DNA from 3 places in the Anabaena sp. CCY 9613 genome. Region 3 is predicted to be linked to each of the others. Evidence: predicted binding sites of a transcription regulator. Region 3 holds the regulator's gene; each other region holds the start of a gene.
What was found. The regulator HrcA, encoded in region 3, represses chaperone genes, less so after heat shock. The targets are predictions, from matches to a motif close to TTAGCACTCNNGANTCNNGAGTGCTAA.
Positions count from the first base shown of each region.

Region 1: groES (co-chaperone GroES) is a predicted target of HrcA. The motif match lies at 1,734-1,760, and genes of this name have one in related genera.
Region 2: groL (chaperonin GroEL) is a predicted target of HrcA. The motif match lies at 1,672-1,698, and genes of this name have one in related genera.

Region 1 covers NZ_CAWUDE010000024.1:35,184-38,466, forward strand. The annotation lists gene groL (chaperonin GroEL) at 1-1,160, opposite strand, end outside; gene ACM0OT_RS21555 (hypothetical protein) at 1,173-1,376, opposite strand; gene groES (co-chaperone GroES) at 1,401-1,712, opposite strand; gene ACM0OT_RS21565 (response regulator transcription factor) at 2,779-3,283, shown strand, end outside.
Region 2 covers NZ_CAWUDE010000009.1:180,323-183,605, forward strand. The annotation lists gene fabG (3-oxoacyl-[acyl-carrier-protein] reductase) at 1-384, shown strand, start outside; gene ACM0OT_RS13030 (MraY family glycosyltransferase) at 502-1,575, opposite strand; gene groL (chaperonin GroEL) at 1,731-3,283, shown strand, end outside.
Region 3 covers NZ_CAWUDE010000006.1:220,067-223,349, forward strand. The annotation lists gene ACM0OT_RS09655 (rhodanese-like domain-containing protein) at 69-428, shown strand; gene hrcA (heat-inducible transcriptional repressor HrcA) at 838-1,935, shown strand; gene ACM0OT_RS09665 (DUF2834 domain-containing protein) at 1,948-2,613, shown strand; partial or broken gene ACM0OT_RS09670 (ISL3 family transposase) at 2,617-3,283, opposite strand, start outside.

The sequences.
Region 1 (3,283 bases), on a different contig from region 3:
ATTTCGGTTTCAGTGGCTGCACCCACTTTCACCACAGCTACACCGCCAGAGAGTTTAGCAAGGCGTTCTTGCAACTTCTCTTTATCGTAAGAAGATTCGGTTTCATCCATCTGACGACGGATTTGTTCGCAACGAGCCTTTACAGGAGCTTCGTTACCTTCAGCAACAATTGTGGTGTTGTCTTTGGTAATGGTGATCCGGCGAGCTTTACCTAAGCTTTCCAGCTTGGTATTTTCTAGCTTCAAACCAGCGTCTTCGGTGATTAATTGACCACCAGTGAGAACGGCGATATCTTCTAGCATCGCTTTGCGGCGATCGCCAAAGCCGGGAGCCTTAACAGCAGCAACGTTCAGCACACCCCGCAGGCGGTTAACCACCAAGGTTGCTAAAGCTTCTTTCTCAATATCTTCGGCGATAATCACCAAAGGACGACCAGCACGAGCTACTTGCTCTAGAACTGGTACCAGGTCTTGTACCAAAGCAATTTTTTTATCGGTTAGCAGCAAGAAAGGCTCATCGAAAATCGCTTCCATGCGTTCAGCATCGGTAGCGAAATAAGGAGAGATATAGCCTTTTTCAAAGCGCATCCCTTCGGTGATTTCCAATTCAGTGGTCATAGATTTCCCTTCTTCCAGGGAAATTACGCCTTCTTTGCCCACCTTATCCATTGCTTGGGCAATCATCTGACCGACTTCTTCGTCGTTACCAGCTGAAATAGAGCCAACTTGGGCGATCGCTTTGGAATCTTCTACGGGACGAGCGTGTTCAGCAATCTTTCCTACGAGGAAGGTGGCGGCTTTATCAATACCGCGCTTCAGCGAAATCGCATTAGCGCCAGCAGCAACGTTCCGCAAGCCTTCTTTGACCATAGCGTGAGCCAAAACGGTAGCAGTGGTAGTACCATCGCCCGCAGCGTCATTGGTCTTTGAAGCAGCTTGACGAATTAAAGCCACACCTGTGTTTTCAATGTGGTCTTCTAATTCGATTTCTTTGGCGATGGTTACACCGTCATTGACGATTTGTGGTGCGCCAAATTTCTTTTCCAGAACCACGTTACGACCTTTAGGGCCAAGGGTAACAGCTACAGCCTCAGCCAAGATGTCAATGCCTCGCTCCAGGGCGCGACGAGCGTTTTCGTTGTAGATAATGCGCTTTGCCATAGGTCTTTAAAATCAGGGAGTTAAGTCAATTTTTTCGTGAATTGGGTATTGGGCATTGGGCATTGGGTATTGGGTATTTTTATTTCCCAATTCCCTTCGGATGATGCCTCCGGCACGCTGACGCGAACGCCAGTCCAACGCCAGTCGCTCTTGGGGAAAATCCCCATGACCGCGCTGACTGCTCTTTGTTGGGACAACAAGACGGGCCTGGCTCACCTACTCCCTACTCCCCATTCCCTATTAGCTGACGACTGCTAAGATGTCTTTTTCAGACAGCAGTACGTATTCTTCGGTGCCAAGCTTGACGTCAGTGCCAGCGTACTTGGAGTACAGCACTTTGTCTCCGACCTTAAGGTCTAATTCTTGGCGGCTACCATCATCGTTACGCTTGCCAGGGCCAAGGGCGACAACTTCACCTACTTGGGGTTTTTCCTGGGCATTGTCGGGTAAATACAGACCACCTGCGGTCTTTTCTTCCGGGGCGCTCACTTTTACGAAAACGCGATCGCCTAGGGGTTTAACTGTAGAAACGCTTAAAGTTACGGCTGCCATAAATATTTATTTTCTCCAGAGTTAGCACTCTCAACTCCTGAGTGCTAATTTACCGAACAGCAGCATGTCATGGCAACAATGGCTTAAGTACGGGTTTCCGAACTAGAAAATCGCAGGATTACTTAGGTACAAATACTTGTTTATGTCTATGTTTCCGGATTTGTTCGGGAAGTGACAAATATTTTTATATAGATAAATTTATTTGCAAAGCGGGGAATTTGTTATAGAACTGTAATGAGGGTGCCGCTCGATGAGTAACATTACAGTGATCCAGTGCAGCCGTCAAATCCCTAAAACCACTCAGCCTCTAAACAACAAAGCCTTAAGTAATTGTGTAGAAACGTCAGGACTGGCAAAAATTCAGCCACACAAGCGACACATTTTTTCCTGTGCTGACCAGACAGCAGTTAACTGCTGTTCAAAACAAGTTAGTCTGGAAACTAGCGAGTAATTGGAAAAGCGGCAAATTCAAGCAGCTAAAACTTGAAATTACGCTTTTTACAGTTTTCCCGGTTCCATTGTCAGGACTAAAGCCAATTGCTTGCGAGTTTGTGGTTCTAGACCGATAATGGTTGTCTACCCAGACGGTGCCTGGTATTGCCAAGCCAACTTATAAGTTATTGAGCGGAACATCCCAGAACACTTAATAGGCAGAATGGTGGTGAAAGAATATGTATTTTTAACCCATCTTTTGCCGGAAACCTCCCTACTTGCTTGTGAACATTTGATAGAGGCTTAACATCCGCAGGATATAGTAAAGCAGTAAGTCGATGAAAGTGCGGGTTCTTTGGAAGTTAGGGTCATCTCAAGCCAATACGTAACTTGTGAATTGGAAGGATTATTATTTAATCAGTGTTTTTTCACCCGCCACTTTCAAAGCGATATATAATAACGCATTATAAATACTACTGCTCTACGTATCCTTACCGGAAATTTGCCAATGAGCTGGTAGTCTCAACATAAAGTGATCACCACTTTTGAGATAGCCAGAAAGCAGAGGCAAGTTAAGTGGGAACAGGACAACATCTCAACAATCCACCATAGAGGATAACCACTCAAGACCTTGATGGACCGAAGCGCGACAAGTGCCACTGCTATGAAAGAGCCCAGCATGAAAGATCACAAAAGACTTCTACTGATTGATGATGACCCTAACCTCATCTTGCTGGTGAAGGATTACCTGGAATTCAGAGGCTATGAAGTCAACACTGCCGAAAACGGAAGAGAAGCTCTGGAAATTCTTGAACAAGATGTTCCAGACATGATCATCTGTGACGTAATGATGCCGGAAATGGACGGATACACTTTTGTCGAGCAAGTGCGACAAAACGAACGTACCGGCTGGATTCCCGTTCTCTTCCTATCAGCGAAAGGACAAAGTGCAGACCGAGTTAAAGGTCTGAATAAAGGGGCTGATGTATATATGGTCAAGCCCTTTGAACCAGAAGAACTCGTAGCACAAGTAGAATCTTCGCTGAAGCAAACTATCCGTTGGAAAGAACATCAAGCCAAAGGAGGAGAAAACGGTTCTCGTATTCAGGTTCCCTTCGATGTGCAGTTAACCCCAACCG
Region 2 (3,283 bases), on a different contig from region 3:
TGCACACGGCTTGCCAGTAAAACCATGCTCAAACAACGTTCTGGACGCATTATCAATATTGCCTCCGTCGCTGGGCAAATGGGTAACCCTGGTCAAGCCAACTACAGTGCTGCCAAAGCAGGTGTCATCGGCTTTACGAAAACCGTCGCTAAAGAATTAGCTTCTCGTGGCATCACAGTTAACGCTGTGGCCCCTGGTTTTATCGTCACCGACATGACTAACAATCTCAGCAACACCGAAGATATTTTAAAATTCATCCCCTTAGGTCGCTACGGTGAAGCAGAAGAAGTAGCCGGTATGGTGCGTTTCCTCGCTGCCGATCCTGCTGCTGCTTATATTACTGGACAAGTGTTTAATGTTGATGGCGGCATGGTTATGGCTTGATATCTACGAACACAACAAAGATCCCCGACTTTTTTAAAACCTCGGGGATCTAAGATTTTTAAAGTATAAATACTTTTATCTTAGGTAATTAAACAGACATGATAGAGCGCAGGCTTTTCAGATTTTTCTTTGCCAGACACTAAAGCTCAACAAGAAAACAATACTAATAGCGGTAAAAACTATTACCACTAAACTCATCCCTTGTATTCTCATGGCCAGCAAATTAAAAAATAAAGTCACTGCCCACAAGGTTAATGCAGCATGAGGCTGAGAGAATCCCCAGTCCAGTAAGCGGTGGTGTAAGTGGTCTTTACCAGGAGTACTCAGAGGGTTTTTTCCTGCCATGAGCCTGCGGATAAATACTTGTGTTGTGTCCACCACTGGTAATAGAACAAATAAAGCTGTCGGGCCTAAGGCAAAGACAGTACTTTCTTGCAAGTTACCTAAAATGCTAGTTGCACCCAACACATAACCAAAAAAGTATGCTCCCGCATCACCCATAATAATGCGTGAAGGATGAAAGTTATGGCGCAAAAAGCCCAAGGCACCACCCCCTAAGGCAGCCAGAACTAAAATAGCCGCTGCCCGGTTGGGAAATTGGGCTGCAACCCCTAACAGACTCATGGCAGTGATAAAACTGACTCCCCCTGCCAATCCATCCATGCCGTCCATCAAATTGATGGCGTTAGTAATACCTACTACCCAAAGCACAGTTAGCGTCATGGAAAGGAATGGATCAATGGGTGTGTGGAAACCAACCTCGATACTGATGCCGTTAGCATACAGCAACAATGCCGTGACAATTTGTGCCCATAAGCGCACCGAGGGGGGTAAACCGAACTGATCATCGATAAAACCGACCAATACTAGGATTGAACCGCCTAGTAAAATAGTTAATACCTGAGCTAATACATTTTGCAGGGCGATGGGTCGCAAAAGAGTCGCTAGCACCATTGCGGCAATGACACCCGCATAAATAGCCAAACCTCCTGCATTTGGCAAAGGTTCTCGATTGAGTCGTCGTGCGTTGGGTTGGTCTGCCCAACCTACCCGTAAGGCAAATTTACGTACTGTGGGAATCAAGCGCCAGGTGACTAACCAAGCCAAGAGAAACGTAAATACTACTGCCAACCAGCCGGAGCCGCTAGGGTCGGCAATGCCGAGGGATTTCAGAAAGTTAGATAAGTTCATCCCCCAATTCAACCATTACTGCCAATAAATATGAGCATCAACTGTAATATTAATCAATTTTTTTATTTCCATTTATAATCTGAGGTGCTAGTTTGATTAGCACTCTAGCCTTGTGAGTGCTAAATTGTCTAATGGAAGCGCAAGAGAAATTAAACATGGCAAAAATTATTTCATTTGATGAAGAGTCACGGCGAGCGTTAGAAAGGGGTGTAAACGCCCTAGCTGATGCGGTAAAAATCACCTTGGGGCCCAAAGGTCGCAACGTCCTTTTAGAAAAGAAATTTGGCGCGCCACAAATCGTCAACGATGGTATCACTGTTGCCAAAGAAGTTGAATTAGAAGACCCCTTAGAAAACACTGGTGCTAGGCTCATCCAAGAAGTAGCCTCCAAAACTAAGGATTTAGCTGGTGATGGCACCACAACCGCCACAGTTTTAGCACAAGCCTTAATTAAAGAAGGTTTGAAGAACGTCGCTGCTGGTACTAACCCCATTAGCTTGAAACGGGGAATCGACAAAACCATTGAAGCCCTAGTAAAAGAAATTGCCCAGATGGCCAAGCCAGTCGAAGGCAGTGCGATCGCGCAAGTGGCTACTGTTTCATCTGGTAACGATGAAGAAGTGGGCCAGATGATTGCCGAAGCTATGGAAAAGGTCACTAAAGACGGTGTAATCACTGTTGAAGAATCCAAATCTCTGACAACCGAACTGGAAGTCGTAGAAGGGATGCAAATTGACAGGGGTTATATTTCCGCCTACTTCATCACCAATAACGATCGCCAGATAGTCGAGTTTGAAAATGCTCGCATCTTGATTACCGATAAGAAAATCAGCAGCATTCAAGATTTAGTTCCTGTGTTGGAAAAAGTTGCCCGTTTGGGTCAACCTTTGCTGATTATTGCTGAAGATGTAGAAGGAGATGCTTTAGCAACATTGGTAGTCAACAAAGCACGGGGTGTGCTAAATGTTGCTGCTATTAAAGCACCGGGATTTGGCGATCGCCGCAAAGCTTTGTTACAAGATATTGCTATCCTGACCGATGGACAGTGGATTTCCGAAGAAATTGGCTTAAGCCTAGACACTGCTTCCTTGGAAATGTTGGGAACCGCCCGCAAAATCACCATTGACAAAGAAAGCACCACAATTGTGGCTGTTGGTGACACCAAACCAGAGTTACAAAAGCGGATTGCTCAAATTCGGAAACAACTAGAAGAAACCGATTCCGAATACGATCAAGAAAAACTACAAGAACGCATTGCCAAGTTGGCTGGTGGTGTCGCCGTAATTAAGGTGGGTGCAGCCACAGAAACTGAACTCAAAGACCGCAAACTGCGGATCGAGGACGCACTAAACGCCACCAAAGCTGCTGTAGAAGAAGGTATCGTTCCCGGTGGCGGAACAACCTTAATTAACTTGATTACCAAAATAGACGCAATTAAAGCCAACTTCAACGAAGAAGAAAAAATTGGCGCAGATATTGTCAAAAGAGCATTAGAAGCTCCTTTGCGTCAAATAGCAGAGAATGCTGGTGACGAAGGTTCTGTGATTGTTGCTCAAGTCAAGACCAGCGATTTCAATATTGGTTACAACGCCGCCACTGGAAAATTCGAGGACTTGATTGCGGCTGGTATTATTGACCCTGCTAAAGTAGTGCGTTCAGCATTGCAAAATGCTGGTTCCATTGCTGGTATGGTCATTACAACCGAAGC
Region 3 (3,283 bases):
TAGATGCTCATGCTAGGGGAAGAATTTTCTGTCACCATAAGGAAGATAAAGTTGTTTACCAAAAACGCATGACAGGGAATCCTTCTGGTCTAACCATTACTCAGATTAGTGTAGAGGAACTGGCGCAACGTCTGTCTTCTAATGATGCAACTATTCAGTTAGTAGATGTGCGCGAACCGCAAGAATTAGCGATCGCTAGCATTGAAGGCTTTGTTAACTTACCCCTGAGCGAATTTGTGGAATGGGGCGATCAAGTCCCGACGATGTTCAATCCCCAAGCGGAAACCCTCGTGCTTTGTCACCACGGCATTCGTTCTGCCCAAATGTGTCAGTGGTTAATGGTTCAAGGTTTCACAAATGTGAAAAATATTGCTGGTGGTATTGATGCCTATTCTCTATTAGTTGACTCTTCAGTTCCCCAATATTAGCTAACAAAATTGTTGAGATGTCATAGTAACACCATCTCAACAGCGCTATCTTTGATACACTAATATTTCAGGAAATTATTAGGGTTAAAACTCCTCAATCTGCATATCAGGGTACATTTACTGAAGCTATATATATTAACTTCTACTAAAAAGTAGTAGTATAAAATACAGCTTTTTGGAAAAGAAGCTGCAAAAATACGGAAAAACTCCCAATCATTAGATCTAGCGAACTTATCTTGGTGAACAACAGTCAAGCTATAGCAACACTAATCACAGAACTTTACCTTTCGCAACTACAATAAAATTACATAACTTGCTATGTTAATTAATTATTATTTAACTTTTTGGCTTTCAAATCCCAAATTTTTTTAAAGTTTGATTAAAATTTGCGTTCAGCAAAACATATCCTATGGAAGTCCAGTTGACAAATCGACAACAGCATATACTTTGGGCAACGGTACGTCACTACATCGCTACGGCAGAGCCGGTTGGTTCAAAAGCGTTGGTCGAGGAGTACGACCTAGGTGTGAGTTCAGCGACAATTCGCAATGTCATGGGTGTCTTAGAGAAATCTGGGTTACTTTACCAACCACACACATCCGCCGGCAGAGTACCGTCGGACTCAGGCTATCGCATTTATGTTGACCAGCTAATTACACCTTCTTTACGAGATGTTACGCGCACGGAAATTTTAACTAAAGAAGTAGAACTAGCACTACAACAGCGTCTGCAATGGGAAGATTGGAGTTTGGAAGCCACACTACAAGGAGCAGCGCAGATTTTAGCAACTTTGAGTGGTTGCATTAGCTTGATTACCATGCCACAAACCAACACAGCAACTTTGCGACATTTGCAATTGATGCAAATTGAAGTTGGACGAATCATGTTGATTGTGGTGACGGATGCTTACGAAACCCATTCTAGATTGATGGATTTATCACCCGTGAATGTAGAAACACAACCAGATCCAGAGGTGATAGATCATGAATTGCAAATTGTCTCTAACTTTTTGAATACCCACTTGCGGGGCCGGAGTTTATTAGAATTAGCTAGTCTAGACTGGAGCGAATTAGATCAAGAGTTCCAGCGTTATGGCGAATTCTTGAAAAGTTCAGTTGCAGAATTAACCCGACGCACTCTAGCACCAAATACGACCCAAATTATGGTTCGGGGTGTAGCCGAGGTGTTGCGTCAGCCAGAATTTTCTCAATTACAGCAAGTACAGACAATTATCCACCTGCTGGAAGAAGAACAAGACCAACTATGGCGATTAATCTTTGAGGAACCAGAAATAGAAGAGACTGGTAAGTCCAGGGTAACCGTTCGCATTGGCGCAGAAAACCCACTAGAGCCAATACGCACCTGCACGTTGATTTCTTCTACCTATCGCCGGGGTTTACTACCTGTCGGAAGTGTGGGAGTATTAGGGCCGACACGCCTAGATTACGAAGGTGCGATCGCAGTTGTAGCAGCAGCAGCTGATTACCTCTCGGAAGCTTTTAGTTAATTTCTGGAGAAGATGCTCAGAAAAATTACTTTTGGGGTGCTATGGCTAGGATTTATTACTTATGCATTTATTTTTGCACCTCCCGATCAACCAAATACATTCGAGTTGATCCAAAACCTATCTCTGGGACAATGGCAAGGTATTAACCCCTTAGTCATTGCCTTATTCAATGTCATGGGCATCTGGCCTCTCATCTACAGCGCAGTATTATTTATTGATGGTAGAAGTCAAAAAATACTAGCTTGGCCTTTCGCTACTGCTGCTTTTGCCGTTGGTGCTTTTGCCCTTTTGCCTTATTTAATTCTCCGCAATCCCAATCAAGAGTTTGTTGGGCAAAAAAATCTCTTGCTCAAATTCCTAGATTCTCGTATTACTGGCGTTGTCTTGACTATAGCCGCAGCGATTCTAGTTGCTTACGGTTTACAAGGCGATTGGGGCGATTTTGTGCAGCAGTGGCAAACTAGCCGCTTCATCCATGTCATGAGTTTAGATTTCTGTCTCCTGAGTTTATTATTTCCCTCATTACTAGGAGATGATATGGCACGTCGCGGTTGGGAAAATCAGCCAATTTTCTGGTTAACCTCCTTAATTCCATTATTTGGCCCCTTAATTTATTTATGTCTGCGTCCACCACTATCAGCAGCAAAAGTAGAAATGACGCCTAGTAAGTTGGACTAGTACTAACTCCTGATTGATTTGTTTCATGACATGAAACCTATCGGCTACTACTTGAGCATTAGGCATCATTTCTTGAATGAGACTTTTATAAGGTACCCATAAATCTATACTGACTTCTTCTATTTGATTCAATACCTTCGAACCTAGACTTGATAGGTATTCCGCTATAATTGCTTTATTTCTTTTCTCTAACAATGCTATTGGTCTTCTTGTTTCTAAATCTACTAATACTGCGGCATAATTTTTTCCTCCTTTCAACTGCGTAATTTCATCTATCCCTAACTTTTTTATCTGTTTTTTATCTGTTTAGGTTTTTCTTTTAGTAAATCTGATTCCAATTCTTTTAATATTGTTTCTATCTCAGATGAAGTCATTCTATTTCTGATAGCTGCATTCTCTACATCGGTTTCTAAAACTTCCTTCATTACTTTGTTTGCTAATCTTTTTGTATAGGTTCTTCTGGTTTTTACAAAAGACAGTTTTTCACTAAACACTTTTTGACATTCTGTACATTTTAGTTGCCGACGATTTACTTTTAAAAATACTTGATAATCACTCATTGGTATATGATCAGAGATATACCAATGATTTTGATGCGTTTTAGAGGTGGTGTTTCCACAGCGAGGACATTGACCAAGTTTTGACTGATTTTGAATTTCGATGACGATTT